Regions from separate parts of the Streptomyces sp. NPDC015171 genome, predicted to be linked through region 1. Evidence: riboswitches for the same ligand, from Rfam matches in the RefSeq annotation. Region 1 holds a riboswitch; each other region holds the start of a gene.
What was found. Region 1 has a riboswitch for cobalamin ahead of ACF073_RS37385 (cobalamin biosynthesis protein). Riboswitches for the same ligand answer to the same signal wherever they lie in the genome.

Region 1 (3,899 bases):
TGGAAAGCTTCTCGCTGATCCTCGCGATAGTGGTCGTAACCGCTCTCGCGTTCGACTTCACGAACGGTTTCCACGACACCGCCAACGCGATGGCCACCACCATCTCCACGGGCGCTCTGAAGCCCAAGATCGCGGTAGGCATGTCCGCCGCCCTCAATCTCGTGGGCGCCTTCCTCTCCGTGGAGGTCGCCAACACGATCTCCAAGGGTCTCGTCGACGAGAGCGGCATCCGTCCCGAGGTCATCTTCGCCGCCCTCGTCGGCGCGATCCTCTGGAACCTGCTGACCTGGCTGGTGGGTCTCCCCTCCAGCTCCTCGCACGCCCTGATGGGCGGCCTGGTCGGCGCCACCGTCGCCTCCGCCGGCTTCGGCGCCGTACACGGTGACGTCCTGGTCACCAAGGTGCTGCTGCCGGCCGTCGCCGCGCCGCTCGTCGCGGGCCTCGCCTCGCTGCTGGCCACCCGGCTCTCCTACGGCATCGGCGGCACCGCCGACGGCGAGGCCACCCGCAAGGGCTACCGCGCCGGCCAGATCGCCTCGGCCGGCCTGGTCTCCCTCGCCCACGGCACCAACGACGCCCAGAAGACGATGGGCATCATCACCCTGGCGCTGATCGCGGGCGGCGCCATCGCCCCCGGCTCGAACCCTCCCACCTGGGTGATCCTCTCGGCCGGTCTGGCCATCGCGCTCGGCACCTACATCGGCGGCTGGCGCATCATCCGCACCATGGGCAAGGGCCTGACCGACCTGGAGCCGCGTCAGGGCTTCGCCGCCCAGACCAGCGCGGCGACCGCCATCCTGGCCTCCTCCCACCTCGGCTTCTCCCTGTCCACCACGCACGTCGTCTCCGGCTCGGTGATGGGCGCGGGCCTCGGCCGCAAGGGCGGCGTGGTCCGCTGGTCCACCGCGACCCGCATGTTCGCCGCCTGGGCGCTCACCCTCCCGGCCGCCGCGCTGGTCGGCGCGGGCGCCGAGTCCGTCACCGACCTGGGCGACTGGGGCACCGCGGCCGTCGCCGTCTTCCTGGTCGCCGCCAGCGCCGCGATCTGGAAGATCTCCCGCCGCGAGGTCGTCGACCACACCAATGTGGTCGAGGAGAGCGCCGAGCCGGTCGGTGTGGTCACCGCCGCCATCGCCGCCGTGACCCCGCCCCCGGCGGGCCCGGTCACCGAGGGCCTGACGGCCACGATCCCCGCCCCCGTCGCCGAGCCCGCGCCGGCCACCCCGCCGGCCGCCACGGTCTGATCCCGAGCACGGTTAGTGAAGGAAGCATCCCCATGACGATCGACTGGGCGGCCCTCGGCTCCGTCTTCGGTGTGAGCCTCGCGTTCACGGTGGGCCTGGTGGCCCTGTTCACCCTCGGCATCAACGGCCTGTCCCGCCGGGAGAAGGCCACGGCCGAGGGCGGTTCCGCCGCGCTGGCGGTGACCGGTGCGTACGTGTGCTTCGCGGCCTGTGCGGCGGCGGTGGTGTACGGGATGTACCTGATCATGGCCAAGTCCTGACGGCCCCCCGCGCATGACACCGGCCCTGCCGGGCCCCGCTTCGGCGGCCCCGGCGGGGCTTTCGCGTACCGGCGGCACGGGGGCGGGCCCCGCCGGCCCTCGGAGAGCGCGCGGAGCGCCGCCGGGCGCCCGGTGAATTCCCCCCGGCGCGAGGGGCATTCACCGCGACCGGGTCGTCGGGCACCGTCCCGCGTGCCGCCGATGTGGGGCTCGGCACAGTCCGGCGTCCCAGGTCAACGGCGAGTTGACGGTCCTTCCGGGGGCGTGGTGGACTGCCCGGGCCATCTACGGCGGCAGAAGAGGAAGCCGGTGCGAATCCGGCGCGGTCCCGCCACTGTCACCGGGGAAGAACCCCCGGGAGCCAGGAACTCTCACCGCCGATTCACGTCGGACCAGGGCGCGGACACCCTGAGTGAGGACACAGATCGACATGCTCGGCCGCCGATCGAGAACCCGTACCAGGCCCGTTCCCGCGCCCACGGCCGGCTGAGCCGATGGGTGCCGATCGCACGTACGCGTACGGTGCCGCCGCCGGGGTGTTGGGCGACCTCCTCCTCGGCGACCCGCGCCGCGGGCATCCGGTCGCCGCGTTCGGCCGCACGGCCGCGGCCGTGGAGCGCGCCCTGTGGCGCGACCACCGCGGCTGGGGCGCCCTGCACACCGCCGTCTGCGCCGGCGGCGCCGTCGCGCTCGGCGCGCTGGCCGCCCGCGCCGTACGCCCCTCCCCCACCGCCTCCGTCGCGCTGACCGCCGCCGCCACCTGGGCCGTCGTCGGCGGCACCTCGCTCGCCCGGGAGGCCCGCACCGTCGGACAGGCCCTGGCCGCGGGGGACATCGAGGCCGCCCGGGCCAGGCTGCCCCATCTGTGCGGCCGGGACCCGCAGGCGCTGGACGCCGACGGCATGGCCCGTGCCGTGGTCGAGTCGGTCGCCGAGAACACCTCGGACGCGGTCGTGGGCGCGCTGGTGTGGGGTGCCGTGGGCGGGGTGCCCGGGCTGCTCGGGTTCCGCGCGGTCAACACCCTGGACGCGATGGTGGGCCACAAGTCGCCCCGGCACCGCCGCTACGGCTGGGCCTCCGCCCGCCTCGACGACGTGGCCGGCTGGCCCGGGGCCCGGCTGACCGCCGTGCTCGCCGCCGTGGCCGGACCCGATCCCCGGGGCGCCCTGCGCGCCTGGAAGGCCGACGCGGGCAGGCATCCGAGCCCCAACGCCGGTCCGGTGGAGGCCGCTTTCGCGGGAGCCCTCGGGGTCAGGCTGGGCGGCACGCTCTCCTACGGCGGCCGGGTCGAACACCGTCCCGTGCTCAACGGTGCCCACGGACGGCCGGTCCGGGTCACCGACATCGACCGGTCCGTACGGCTCTCCCGCCGGGTCGGCCTGCTCGCCCTCGGCGCCACGGTCGCCGCGCGCGCACTGCGGAAAGGACGCGGGAAATGAACGGTGGCCTCCTCGTCGCCGGCACCACCTCCGACGCCGGCAAGAGCGTCGTGACGGCCGGCATCTGCCGCTGGCTGGTGCGCCAGGGCGTGCGGGTCGCGCCGTTCAAGGCGCAGAACATGTCCCTGAACTCCTTCGTCACGCGCGAGGGCGCCGAGATCGGGCGGGCGCAGGCGATGCAGGCCCAGGCCTGCCGGGTCGAGCCGACCGCGCTCATGAACCCGGTGCTGCTCAAGCCCGGCGGCGAGCAGAGCAGCCAGGTGGTGCTGCTGGGCAAGCCGGTGGGCGAGATGAGCGCGCGCGGCTACCACGGCGGGCGCCAGCAGCGGCTGCTCGGCACGGTGCTGGACTGCCTGGCCGAGTTGCGGGGCACGTATGACGCGGTGATCTGCGAGGGGGCGGGCAGCCCGGCCGAGATCAATCTGCGGCGGACCGACATCGTCAACATGGGTATCGCCCGGGGCGCGGGGCTGCCCGTGCTGGTCGTCGGCGACATCGACCGCGGGGGCGTCTTCGCCTCGTTCTTCGGCACCGTCGCCCTGCTCTCGGCGAAGGACCAGGAACTGGTCGCCGGCTTCCTGGTGAACAAGTTCCGCGGGGACGTCTCCCTGCTGGAGCCCGGCCTCGACATGCTGCACGGGCTCACCGGACGGCCCGCCTACGGCGTGCTGCCGTTCCGGCACGGGCTCGGCATCGACGAGGAGGACGGGCTGCGGGTCTCGCTGCGCGGCACGGTCCGCGAGTCCAGCGTGACTCCCCCGGTCGGCGAGGACGTCCTGCGGGTCGCCGTGTGCGCGATCCCGCTCATGTCCAACTTCACGGACGTGGACGCGCTGGCCGCCGAACCGGGCGTCGTGGTGCGGTTCGTGGACCGCCCCGAGGAGCTGGCGGACGCCGATCTCGTGGTCGTGCCGGGCACCCGCGGGACCGTACGGGCGCTCGCGTGGCTGCGGGAG
Region 2 (3,899 bases), on a different contig from region 1:
TCGTGAAGGGACACCCCGTCCATGCGTCTGCGCAATGCCGCGGTCACCGCCCTCGGCGCCCTCGCCCTGCTCCTGGCCGCCCCCGGCTCCGCCTCCGCCGCGTCAGGAGAGTTCCAGTACACCTACTCCGGTCTGGACGGCTCCCCGCGGATCGCGGTGCTGCAGGATCCGGACAGCGGTCTGTGCATCACCCTGCCCGAGGTGGCGGACCCCGGGGCCAGCACTCCGGCCCACTCCCCGCGCAACCGCACCGACGAGTACGCGATCGCGTTCACCGAGCCGGGCTGCACCGGTGCTTCGTTCACCATGCGCCCGTACACCGGGTACGGGAGCGAGCGGCTGAAGCTCCGGTCGGTGGTCTTCTTCCGCTGACGCGGGTGTGCCGGGCCCTCGCCCCCGCGCACCGCGTGCCGGGGGGCGTCGGCTCAGGACGCGGGGCCTCGGTGGCGGCGCAGCAGCGCCGCCACCGCGCAGCGCAGGCAGCCGGCGTCGGCGCCGCGCGTGCTCTCGACGTCCGGGCACCTCGCGGGCGCGGGCTGTGCCTGCCCCCGGCAGGTCTCGCCGGGGGTGCCGATCAGTGTCTCCAGGTCGTGCAGGAGCTGTTCGGTGCGCTTCGCCTGCTGCGCCAGCACCCGGACCCGGGCGCTCTGGCCGCCGATCTGCCGTCGGCTGGCGACCAGTTGCTCGTACTCCGCCACGGTGAGGGCGACCGCCTCGCGGCCACCGAGGGTGATGCGGCGCGGCTGGGGGGTTCTGGCCACTCGGTTCCTCCGCTCCTCGCCTGAGTGCTCCGCGAGCCGCCGGTCCGGTGCTTCTGTTCGGTGTCCGGGGAACGCGAGAGGGCCCTCGGATGGTTCCCAAGGGCCCTCTGCTGTCCGGATGGAATCAGTGCGCGGCCGGAACCGCCCGCTCGCTCGCGGCCCTCGCCGGGGCCGGGTTCAGCACCCGCTCGGCCAGCTCGCCGAAGGCGAGGCCGAAGCCGCCCCACAGCGCCGTCTGGATGGCCAGCGCGGACAGCCGGAACCGCCACAGCAGGGCGGCCGGGAAGTCCGCCGGGACCTCGTTGACGACCGGCAGGAACTCGTAGGCCAGGCCGATCACCACGGCGAAGGCGACGACCGCCGCGACGGTCGCCCACCAGGTACCGAGGCTGGGCGCCAGGCGCTTGCCCAGGATGGTGGCGCCGACCGCCAGCAGGACGCTGAGCACCATCATCAGGAAGTACAGGGTGGTCCGCTTGCCGATGGTGTCGGGCTCGCCGACCGACGGCGGGTTGGCCGGGTACTTCAGGAACGGCACGACGTACACGGCGAGCAGCGCGCAGCCCGACAGCAGGAGCGCGGTGGCACGCGGGCCGAAGCGGCCGACACGGCCCAGCGCGAAGCAGAAGGCGAGCGCCGCGATGCCGCCGAAGGCGACACCGTAGACCAGGACGCCGGTGGCGAGGCCCGCGGTGGACTGCAGGGAGCGGGAGACGACCTCCATCTCGTGCTCGTGGGAGTGGGCGTCCTCGAAGCTGATCGCCTTGTCCACGCTCGGCTCACCGAGGAGATAGGCCACGATCAGGGCGAGCACGCCGGCGGCGAGGCCGGCGAGCATGCCCCGCACAAGGAGGTTGCGTACGGTTGCGGAGTTCATGGCTGTGCGGAGTCCCCTCGCGTCAGTGGCAGGGGAAGCCGAGCAGGTGGCGGGCGTCGTGGACCCACTCGTGGACGTCCGTGCCGTTGAACACGGACGTGGCGCCCTGCTCGGCGCCGACGAAGTACAGCAGGACCAGCATGAGAATGCCGAAGAAGACCGCCCAGGGAGCTATCGCCTTCAGCGGCAGCTTGGCGGGAGTGGTGGCTGTCGGCTGGGCGACGGTCTGCGCCATGGCAGAACCTCCTCTGGGAGCTCGCGTCCCATCTCGGTGGTGCACAGGACGACGGCCGCGGGTCTGACTCACGAGCACCCACCGGGGTTCTCGCACACAGTGGCGCGACCGTGCCGGATTTCCACCGGCTTCCGCAGTACCGTCGTCGATATCGCACAGACCGTACCGCGTGTCAGGACCATGGCCAAGACCGTGTCCGCTCGATGGGATCTTTCTCTCGCACCGGCGGACACCGTCCTGTGCCGGGTGGGTCAGCGGTGGCGGAACTCCGGCGGGCGCTTGGCCGCGAAGGCGGCCATGCCCTCCTTCTGGTCGGCGGTCGCGAACACCGCGTGGAACAGCCGCCGTTCGAAGCGGACGCCTTCGGCGAGCGTGGTCTCGAAGGCCCGTCCGACCGCCTCCTTCGCCATCATCGCCACCGGCAGCGACATGCCCGCGACGGTCTCGGCCACGGCCATGGCCTCGCTGAGCAGTTCGTCGGCGGGCACGACCCGGGAGACGAGCCCGGCGCGCTCGGCCTCGGCCGCGTCCATGGTGCGCCCGGTCAGGCACAGCTCCATGGCCTTGGCCTTGCCGACCGCCCGGGTCAGCCGCTGGGAGCCGCCGATGCCGGGGATCACGCCGAGTTTGATCTCGGGCTGGCCGAAGACGGCCGTGTCGGCGGCGAGCAGGATGTCGCAGAGCATGGCGAGTTCGCAGCCGCCGCCGAGGGCGTACCCGGCGACGGCGGCCACGGTCGGGGTGCGCAGCCGGCCGAGCCGGTCCCAGGCGGCGAACCAGTCGGCGAGGTACATGTCCAGGTAGCCCTGCGGCTGCATCTCCTTGATGTCGGCGCCGGCCGCGAACGCCTTCGCCGACCCGGTGATCACGATGCAGCCGCAGTCCGGGTCCCGGTCCAGGGCCTCGGTGGCGGCCGCCATCTCGTGCATGACCTGGAGGTCGAGGGCGTTGAGGGCCTTGGGCCGGTTCAGGGTGAGCAGGGCGGTGCGGCCCCTGCGTTCGACGAGGATCGTCTCGTACTCGACGGGTACTTCCGTGGTCATGCGTGCTCTCCGCTCTGTTCCCTGATGGTGCGTACGATGCCGGAGAAGTCCTCCTCGGCGCCGACCCGTTCGGCATAGGCCGCGTACACCTCGGCGGCGCGCAGCCCGAGTTCGGCGTGCACCCCGCCCTCCCGTACCGCGTTGGCCGCGAGGCCCAGGTCCTTGGCCATGAGGGAGGCCGCGAACCCGGGACGGTAGTCCCGGTTGGCCGGGCTCGCCGGGACCGGGCCCGGGACGGGGCAGTTGACGCTGAGGGCCCAGCACTGCCCGGACGCCGTGGAGGCGACGTCGTACAGCGCCTGGTGGGACAGGCCCAGGCTCTCGCCGAGGACGAACGCCTCGCTGACGGCGATCATGGAGATGCCGAGGATCATGTTGTTGCAGATCTTGGCGGCCTGTCCGGCCCCGGCGTCACCGCAGTGGACGGCCTTCTTGCCCATGGCCTCCAGCAGTGGCCGTGCCTCGGCGAACTCCGCCCCTCCCCCGCCGGCCATGAAGGTGAGCGTGGCGGCCTCGGCGCCGACCACGCCGCCGGAGACGGGTGCGTCCAGGGCGCGCATCCCGGCGGCGGCGGCGCGTTCGTGGGCGGCGCGGGCGTCGGCGACGTCGATGGTGGAGCAGTCGACGAAGAGGGTGCCGAGCCGGGCCGCCGGGAGCAGGGTGTCGTAGAGGTCCAGGACGTGCCGTCCGGCGGGCAGCATGGTGATGACCAGGTCGGCGCCGGCCACCGCCTCGGCCGCTGTGGCGGCGGCCTCGACACCCGTCCGTGCGGCGCCGTCCACGGCGTCGGCCGCGAGGTCGTGGCCGCGCACCCGGTGCCCGGCCTTGACCAGGTTGGCGGCCATGGGGGCACCCATGTGCCCGAGTCCGATGAACGCGACGGTCCTGCTCACCAGGCCGCCTCCGGGGTGGTGTCGGATCCGGCGAGGCCGAGTTCGCGGTCGCCGAGCGGGGCGAAGAAGCGGCCGACGTCGGCGTCGGTG
Region 3 (3,899 bases), on a different contig from region 1:
GCCTCCTCCGCCCCCCGGGCGCCGGGGGGCGGACGGCCGCCCACGAACGGGTTGCCGCGCCTCATCCGGACGGCTGAGTCCGGGCTCCGGGCCGGCCGCCCGGGAACGCGTCGCGCGCCGCCCGGGGAGAGACCGGACACGCCTCCCTGCGAACGGCACCGCCTCGCCGGACTCGACCTGTCCGCGGACTCCGTGGCGCCGGCACGACGCCGACCGGCGCTCGCCGGGGCGCGGCTGGAGACGGGCCGCGCCCAGGCACTTGCCCTTCGCCGACGACGGCTTCGACGCCTGTGTCTGCCCCATGGCCCTGATGCTGATGGGGGAGATCGAGCTGGTCATGGCCGAGATCGCCCGCGTGCTGTCCCCCGGAGGGGTGCCGGCCTGCGTGGTGGGCGGCGGGCCGCGGGCGGAGAGGCCTATGAGCGGTTCCTCGCGCTGCTGCGGAGCACGGTCGAGAGGACGCCCGTCACGCGACGCATCCCGGCGCCGGGCGACAGGAGGACACGCTGCCGCGACGGGCTCGACGAGGTCCTCGCTCCGGCGGGCTTCGGCCCGGTGGACTGGGAGACCGTTCCCATCGATCTGAGCGGCCCGGTCGCCCGGGTCTGGGCGGCCGTCTCCGGACTCTACGACCTCGGCCCGCTCGACGCGGTGACCGTCGAGCGGCTGCGCGCGGACTTCGTCGCCGAGGTGCGCGACATCACCACACCGGAGGGTGTCGTCCCCCGCGCGTTCAGGATCCACCTCGCGACGGCGCGGCTGGGCGGGCCCGCCGGCGGGTGATCAACGGCTTCGTAGGATGCCGCCATGACGCTCACCGACCGGGAACAGCCCGTCATACGTGTGCTGTACGACGAGTTGCGCCCCGACCTTCGAGAACCGGGGCGTCCGCGTCCCGTCCGCCTCTACCAGTGGGAGCCGGACCGTCCGGCCGCCGAGCCGGCCCCGCTGGTCGTCGTCTCGCACGGCACCGGCGGCTCGGGCGGCGACATGGAGTGGCTGGTACGACCGCTGTGCGAGGCGGGCCTGCGCGTGGTCGCCCTGGACCACCACGGCAACAACTTCGTCGACGGCTACGAGCCGGAGGGCTTCCTTCATGTGTGGGAGCGGCCCCGGGACGTCTCCTTCGCCCTGGACGCGCTCGCCCGGGAGCGGCCCCTCGGCCCGGTCGGCGCGGCGGGCTTCTCCGTCGGCGCCTATACGGCGGCCGCCCTCGCCGGGGCCCGCGTCGATCCGCGCGTCGTGCGGGCCCTGCTGACCGGAGCGGTGCCCCCGCCGGAGATCCCCGAGTTCCCCGGTGTGCTGGAGGCGCTGCGCGCGAAGCATCCGGACGACGAGTCGACGCGGCACGCGCTGGACGCCGCGGGAGCGGACCTGACGGACCGGCGCGTGCGCGCCGTCTTCCAAGTGGCCCCGGGAGTCGGCGCGTTAGTGACGCCGGAGAGCCTGGCGGGCGTGCGGGTGCCGGTGGAGATCCGCTGGGGCGGTGCGGACACCGTCACCCCGTACGACGTCGACACCAGGCCGTACCTGGAACACATTCCCACGGCGAGCGGTCGCTCGGCCGGTCCCGGGGTGCGCCACGACGACTTCTTCGCGCCGCGACCCGCCGACCCGGATGCCCGGTTGCGGGTCGGCGGGGAGGCCGCCGCCTTCTTCCTGCGGCAGCTGAGCTGACCTGCCGCCGCCGGACACCTCTTGTTGTCCGGCGGCCGGGTGACGGGGGCGGTACCGGCGATGGGATGATGATCGACGACATAGGGCGACGGCGGTCCGAGGAAGCCGGTGTGAATCCGGCGCGGTCCCGCCACTGTGACCGGTGAGCGCGTTCCGGCAGGCCACCACCCGGACCCGGGTGGGAAGGCCGGACGAGCCGCGCCCCGGGAGCCAGGAGACTCACGCGGTCGCCTCCTCACACGACACCGGGGCGGATCTCCCCGGGAGGGGAGTGGTGCGGCATGCCCGAAGGACCGCTGGACGAGACGCCGGCCGAGGCCGTGGCAGGGGGCGGCCCGGCGCCGTGCCGGGTCGTCGTGTGCCGGGACTGCTGCTGCGGCAGCCCCAAGGTGACCGGGATCGACCACGCGGCGCAGACCGCGCGGCTGCGCGCCGAGGTACCGGTGCGGATCTCCGACTGCCTCGACGTGTGCGACCAGGCCAATGTCATCGTCGTCCAGCCGTCCGCCGCCGGGCGGGCCGCCGGCGGCCGGCCGGTCTGGCTGGGACTCGTCAACGACCAGGACGCGACCGAGGACATCGTCGGCTGGGTCCGGGCGGGCGGGCCGGGCGTGGCCCCCCTGCCGGAGATCCTCGACCTCTACGCCTTCACCGCGCCGGGGCGGCGCGACGAGGCGTGAAGACCTGGCTCAAGGACGTCAAATCACCCTAGAATCGGGCCGGTTCGCGCCATGCGCCGTGACGAACGTGATCGGCGTACGCGCGTGAACCGTCCGCACCACGACCGCATAGGTGCGTGACCGGGGGAAGCCGGTGGGAATCCGGCGCTGACCTGCAACCGTGTGCGGCCGGCCGGCCGCGAGTCGGAGCACCCGGCGCGTGCCGTGAACCGCTTCCCACTGTCATGGTCCGCAGCGCGAAGCCGAGAGCCTCGTCCCGGTGCCCCGGGGCCGGTGTGCCGTCCCGTGCGCGGGTCCCGCCGTCCCCCGCCCCGGGGCCGCTCGCTCGGTGACGGGCCGCGGACCGCCCTCCACCGGAAGGCTCCCACCGTGCACCGCACCTCCGCACACCGCACCGCGCTCGCCGCGACCGCTCTCGGACTCGCGCTGGCCGCCATGCCCGCCACCGCCCACGCCCACAGCGCGCCCGGCACGAACGCCCCCGTGAAGGTCACCCTGACCGTGAACGGACCGGACGGCCTGCTGTTCAAGGGAAAGATCAGAACCCGCGGACATGACGTCACCACCGCCACCGGCGGCACCCACAGATGCGACGGCACCAACGGCGCCGCCCACCCCTCGGCCGTGCCGACGCCCACGGCGGCCCTCGACGACGCCGCCCGCAAGCACCACTTCCGCTGGGACGGCACCTGGTACGCCTCGTTCGACGACTTCTCCGTCGACACCATCAAGAAGGTCAGCGGCGGTGGCGCGGCCTACTGGAACATCTCCGTCAACGGCACCCCCACCCCGGTGGGCGGCTGCCAGTTCCAGCTGAACGCCGGAGACGCGGTGGCGTTCACCTGGACGGCGTTCTGACCCCCGCCCCAGTCACCGGCCGGGGAACGCGACCACCTCGGCCGGTGTGACCGGCTCCCCGGCCCGCACCCCGTGCAGGACCTGGGCCAGCACCTCCGCCCCGCGCACCACCCGCGGCCCGGGCCGGTTGAAGAAGGACGGGCCGTCCAGCACCACGACGCGGTCCGACCGGACGGCGGGCAGCTCCGCCCAGCCCGGCAGCCGGGTGAGCAACCCGGCCTCACGCAGGGTGCGTTCGGGCGGAAAGCCGCACGGCAGGACGAGCACCGCGTCCGGCCGTGCGGCGCGCACCGCCTCCCAGGTCATCGGCTCGGTGTGCTCGCCGGGCGCCGCCAGGAGCGGCTCGCCGCCGGCCGCCGTGATCTGCTCGGGCACCCAGTGCCCGGCGGGCCACAGCGGGTCGAGCCATTCGATCGCCACCACCCGGGGCCGGTCCCGGCCGGCGACCGCGGCACGCACCCGGTCGAGCCGGTCCCGCAGCTCGGCCCGGCGCCGCTCCGCGCGCTCGCGCACACCGAGCAGCTCGCCGACCGTGACCAGGCAGTCCAGTACGTCGTCGAGCGTGCGCGGCTCCAGACTGACCACCCGGGTGTCCGCGTCGAGCAGCCGCACCGCCCGGCTGACCCTCTCGTACGACACCGCGCACACGTCGCACAGATCCTGGGTGAGCACCACATCGGGCCG
Region 4 (3,899 bases), on a different contig from region 1:
CAGCGCCGACGCCGGCACGCCCGCACAGATCGCCGCCCTCCTCCGGGACCGCGGCTTCGGGCCGAGCCGGATGCGGGTCCTGGAGCAGCTCGGCGGCGACCGGGAACGGACGGGCACGGAGACCACCGCCGACGACTGGGAGCGGACGCAGCCGCCCGGCGACCCGCTCAACGTCGTCGCCGTCGTGTGCCGCCGGGCACCGGACACCCTGCGCCTGGGCGCCGTACCGGGGCTGCCGGACGAGGCGTACGAGCACGACGGGCAGCTCACCAAGAGGCACATCCGCGCCGCCACCCTCGGCGCGCTCGCCCCCGCACCCGGTGAACTGCTGTGGGACATCGGCGGCGGGTCCGGCTCGATCGCCGTCGAGTGGCTGCGCACCCACCCCGCGTGCCGGGCCGTCACCGTCGAACGCGACCCGGTGCGGGCCGAGCGCATCCTGCGCAACGCGGAACGGCTCGGGGTGCCCGGACTGCGGGTCGTCACCGGTGCCGCCCCCGCCGCCCTGGCCGGACTCCCCACGCCCGACGCCGTGTTCGTCGGCGGCGGACTCACCGCCCCCGCTCTCCTCGACACCTGCTGGGCGGCGCTGCCCCCGGGCGGGCGGCTGGTCGCCAACACCGTCACGCTGGAGTCCGAGGCGCTGCTCGCCGGCGCCTACCGCAGGCACGGCGGCGAGCTGGTGCGGCTCGCGGTGTCGCACGCCGTCCCCGTGGGCGGCTTCACCGGCTGGCGGCAGGCCATGCCGGTCACCCAGTGGGCCGTCCGCAAGCCCGTCACCCCCCTTCCTGGAGCAGACAGATGACCGTGTACTTCATCGGCGCCGGCCCCGGCGCCGCCGACCTGATCACGGTGCGCGGCGCCCGGACGCTGGCCGCCTGCCGGGTCTGTCTGTACGCGGGCAGCCTCGTCCCGCGTGAACTGCTCGACTCGTGCCCGCCGGACGCCCGCCTGGTGGACACCGCCCAGCTCGACCTGGACGAGATCACCGCCGAGCTGGTCCGCGCCCACGAGGAGGGCCACGACGTGGCCCGGCTGCACTCCGGGGACCCCTCCGTGTTCAGCGCGGTCGCCGAGCAGATGCGCCGCCTCGACGCCGCCGGGGTGCCCTACGAGGTCGTCCCCGGCGTGCCCGCCTTCGCCGCCGCTGCCGCCGCCCTGAAGCGCGAACTGACGGTGCCGACCGTCGGCCAGACGGTCATCCTCACCCGTGTCGCCCACCGCGCCACCGCCATGCCCGAGGGCGAGGACCTGGCCACCCTCGGCCGCAGCGGCGCGCTGCTCGTGCTGCACCTGGCCGCCCGCTACGCGGACCGCGTGGCCGAGGAACTGCTGCCGCACTACGGCGCCGACTGCCCCGCCGCTGTCGTCGCCTACGCCTCCCGCCCCCAGGAGCTGATCATCCGCGGCACGCTGGACGAGATCGCGCAGAAGGTGAAGGAGGCGGGCGTGCTGCGCACCGCGGTGATCATGGTCGGGCGCACGCTCGGCGCCGAGCAGTTCCGCGACAGCCACCTGTACTCGCCGGAGCGGGAGCGGCACATCTGCTGAACAGGACGCCAGGGGCCGTTTGTTAGGCTCCCCTCGCCTCCCGTGGGGGAAGTCCGGTGAGAGTCCGGCGCTGACCCGCAACGGTGTGCACGGCGACCGCTCCGACGGTCGCCGCGCGAGCCCGATCGCCCGCGGAGGTCCATCGACCCGTTGACTGCTCGCCGTGGACTGCGAGAAGGGACCGGGCAGCCGGCACGGACGTACGGGCTGTCTCCTCCTCGACGTCCAGCAGGCGGCCCGTGTGAAGGACGGCCCCTCCCGTGCGCCGAAGTACGGCCCCCAGCCGGATACCCGTGCTGCCGCTCAGCCTGGCCCTCGGGCTGCTGCTCCTGTTCTCCCTCGTGTGCGGTGTCGGGCTCGGGGCCGCCGGGATCGGCGGGGCGCAGGTGCTGCGCTTCCTGTGGGCGGGGCTCACCGGCGCGACGCTGCCCGCCCGGGACGCGGCCGGCTACACCATCGTCTGGGAGATCCGGCTGCCGCGGGTGCTGCTCGCCGCCGTCGTCGGCGCCGGGCTCTCGGCCGTCGGGGTGGCCGTGCAGGCGATGGTCCGCAACGCGCTGGCCGACCCGTTCGTCCTCGGCATCTCCTCGGGCGCGGCGGTGGGCGCCAACGCCGTCATCCTCCTCGGCGCGTTCGCGGGACTCGGGGTGTGGGCGCTGTCGGCCTCGGCGTTCGCCTCGGCACTCGCGGCCATGGCGCTCGTCTACGCCGTGGCACGCTCGCCGCACGGACTGACCCCGCTGCGGCTGATCCTGACCGGTACGGCACTGGCGTACGGCTTCGAGGCGCTCACCACGGTCATGGTGTTCGGCGCGGCCCGGGGCGAGGCGGCCCGGTCGGCGATGATGTGGCTGCTGGGCAGCCTGGGCGGCGCGACCTGGTCCCGGGTGCCGCTCGCCGCGGCCGTCGTGCTGGCCGGATGGGCCTGGCTGCGGTGGCGGGCCGAATCCCTCAACGCGCTCGCCATGGGCGACGAGACCTCGGCCGCGCTCGGGGTGCGGCCCTCGCGGCTGCGCCGGGAGCTGTTCCTCGTCACCGCGGCCGTGACCGGGACCGTGGTCGCGGTCAGCGGGGCCATCGGGTTCGTCGGACTGATGGTGCCGCACGTCGTGCGGATGCTCGTCGGCGCCGACCACCGGCGGGTGCTGGCCGTCGCCCCGCTCGCCGGAGCCGTGCTGCTGGTCTGGGCGGACGTGCTGTCCCGGCTGCTGCTCGCCCCGGCCGAGCTGCCGGTCGGTGTGATCACCGCGGTGGTCGGGGTGCCCGCCTTCCTGCTGCTGATGCGACGCGGCGGCTACGCCTTCGGAGGGCGCTGAGCATGCGACTCGACATCGACCACGTCACGATCGAGGCGGCCGGCGCACGGCTCGTCGACGACGTCCGGCTCACCGCGGACAGCGGGGCGTTCGTCGGACTCGTCGGCCCCAACGGCAGCGGCAAGTCGACCCTGCTGCGCTCCGTGTACCGGGCCCTGCGGCCGGCCGGCGGAACCGTACGCCTCGACGGCGACGATCTGCACGCCATGGACCCGCGGGCCGCCGCGCGCGTCCTGGCCGCGCTGCCGCAGGAGTCGGCGGCCGAGTTCGACTTCACGGTCGCCGAGGTGGTCGCCATGGGACGGCTGCCGCACCGCGACCGCACGGCCGCCGCCGACCGCGAGATCTGCGCCGAGGCCATGAGCCGCACCGGCGTCACCCACCTCGCCGACCGCGGCTTCCTCAGCCTGTCCGGCGGCGAGAAGCAGCGGGCCCTGATCGCCCGGGCCCTGGCCCAGCGGCCCCGGGTCCTGGTCCTCGACGAACCCACCAACCACCTCGACGTCGCGCACCAGCTGACCGTCCTGTCCCTGGTCCGCGGCAGCGGTCTGACCGTGCTGGCCGCGCTCCACGACCTCAACCTCGCCGCCGCCCACTGCGACGTCCTGTACGTCATCGCCGGCGGCCGGATCGTCGCCTCGGGGCCGCCCCACGAGGTCCTCGGACCCGCGCTGCTGGCCGAGGTGTTCGGGATCCGCGCCCATCCCGTACGGCACCCCGAGACCGGTGCCTTCCAGCTCCTGTTCGACCTGCTCCCGCCCACCGTCTGAAGGACCCCCATGCGCAAGCTGCTCGCCGCCGCCGTATGCCTCGCCGCGACCGCCACCGGTTGCGGTGCCACGGTGGAGTCGTCCCCGGACGCCGCCTCCCCCGCGGTCACCCTCACCAACTGCGGTCGCGAGGTGACGTACGACAAGGTCCCCGAGCGGGTCGTCACCAACGACGTCGGCATCACCGAGCTGATGTTCGCGCTCGGCCTGGAGGACCGCATGGCCGGGTTCGCCATGCCCGACGACAAGGGAGACCTCGGCG

Region 2: another riboswitch for cobalamin. It lies ahead of ACF073_RS38640 (CbtB-domain containing protein); the one in region 1 lies ahead of ACF073_RS37385 (cobalamin biosynthesis protein).
Region 3: another riboswitch for cobalamin. It lies ahead of ACF073_RS40155 ((2Fe-2S) ferredoxin domain-containing protein); the one in region 1 lies ahead of ACF073_RS37385 (cobalamin biosynthesis protein).
Region 4: another riboswitch for cobalamin. It lies ahead of ACF073_RS25215 (FecCD family ABC transporter permease); the one in region 1 lies ahead of ACF073_RS37385 (cobalamin biosynthesis protein).

The regions. Positions count from the first base shown of each region.
Region 1 is NZ_JBIBUO010000024.1:16,199-20,097, reverse strand. It holds gene ACF073_RS37395 (anion permease) at 1-1,244, shown strand, start outside; gene ACF073_RS37390 (hypothetical protein) at 1,277-1,504, shown strand; cobalamin riboswitch at 1,756-1,898, shown strand; gene ACF073_RS37385 (cobalamin biosynthesis protein) at 1,999-2,943, shown strand; gene ACF073_RS37380 (cobyric acid synthase) at 2,940-3,899, shown strand, end outside.
Region 2 is NZ_JBIBUO010000027.1:13,590-17,488, reverse strand. It holds gene ACF073_RS38655 (hypothetical protein) at 22-372, shown strand; gene ACF073_RS38650 (hypothetical protein) at 426-761, opposite strand; gene ACF073_RS38645 (CbtA family protein) at 886-1,638, opposite strand; gene ACF073_RS38640 (CbtB-domain containing protein) at 1,661-1,873, opposite strand; cobalamin riboswitch at 1,912-2,049, opposite strand; gene ACF073_RS38635 (enoyl-CoA hydratase) at 2,125-2,916, opposite strand; gene mmsB (3-hydroxyisobutyrate dehydrogenase) at 2,913-3,809, opposite strand; gene ACF073_RS38625 (enoyl-CoA hydratase/isomerase family protein) at 3,806-3,899, opposite strand, start outside.
Region 3 is NZ_JBIBUO010000031.1:54,538-58,436, forward strand. It holds gene ACF073_RS40140 (class I SAM-dependent methyltransferase) at 1-586, shown strand, start outside; gene ACF073_RS40145 (hypothetical protein) at 556-783, shown strand; gene ACF073_RS40150 (alpha/beta hydrolase family protein) at 808-1,677, shown strand; cobalamin riboswitch at 1,776-1,898, shown strand; gene ACF073_RS40155 ((2Fe-2S) ferredoxin domain-containing protein) at 1,959-2,357, shown strand; cobalamin riboswitch at 2,437-2,572, shown strand; gene ACF073_RS40160 (DUF4430 domain-containing protein) at 2,727-3,215, shown strand; gene ACF073_RS40165 (cobalamin-binding protein) at 3,228-3,899, opposite strand, start outside.
Region 4 is NZ_JBIBUO010000009.1:257,041-260,939, forward strand. It holds gene cbiE (precorrin-6y C5,15-methyltransferase (decarboxylating) subunit CbiE) at 1-805, shown strand, start outside; gene cobM (precorrin-4 C(11)-methyltransferase) at 802-1,551, shown strand; cobalamin riboswitch at 1,568-1,703, shown strand; gene ACF073_RS25215 (FecCD family ABC transporter permease) at 1,812-2,867, shown strand; gene ACF073_RS25220 (ABC transporter ATP-binding protein) at 2,870-3,637, shown strand; gene ACF073_RS25225 (ABC transporter substrate-binding protein) at 3,647-3,899, shown strand, end outside.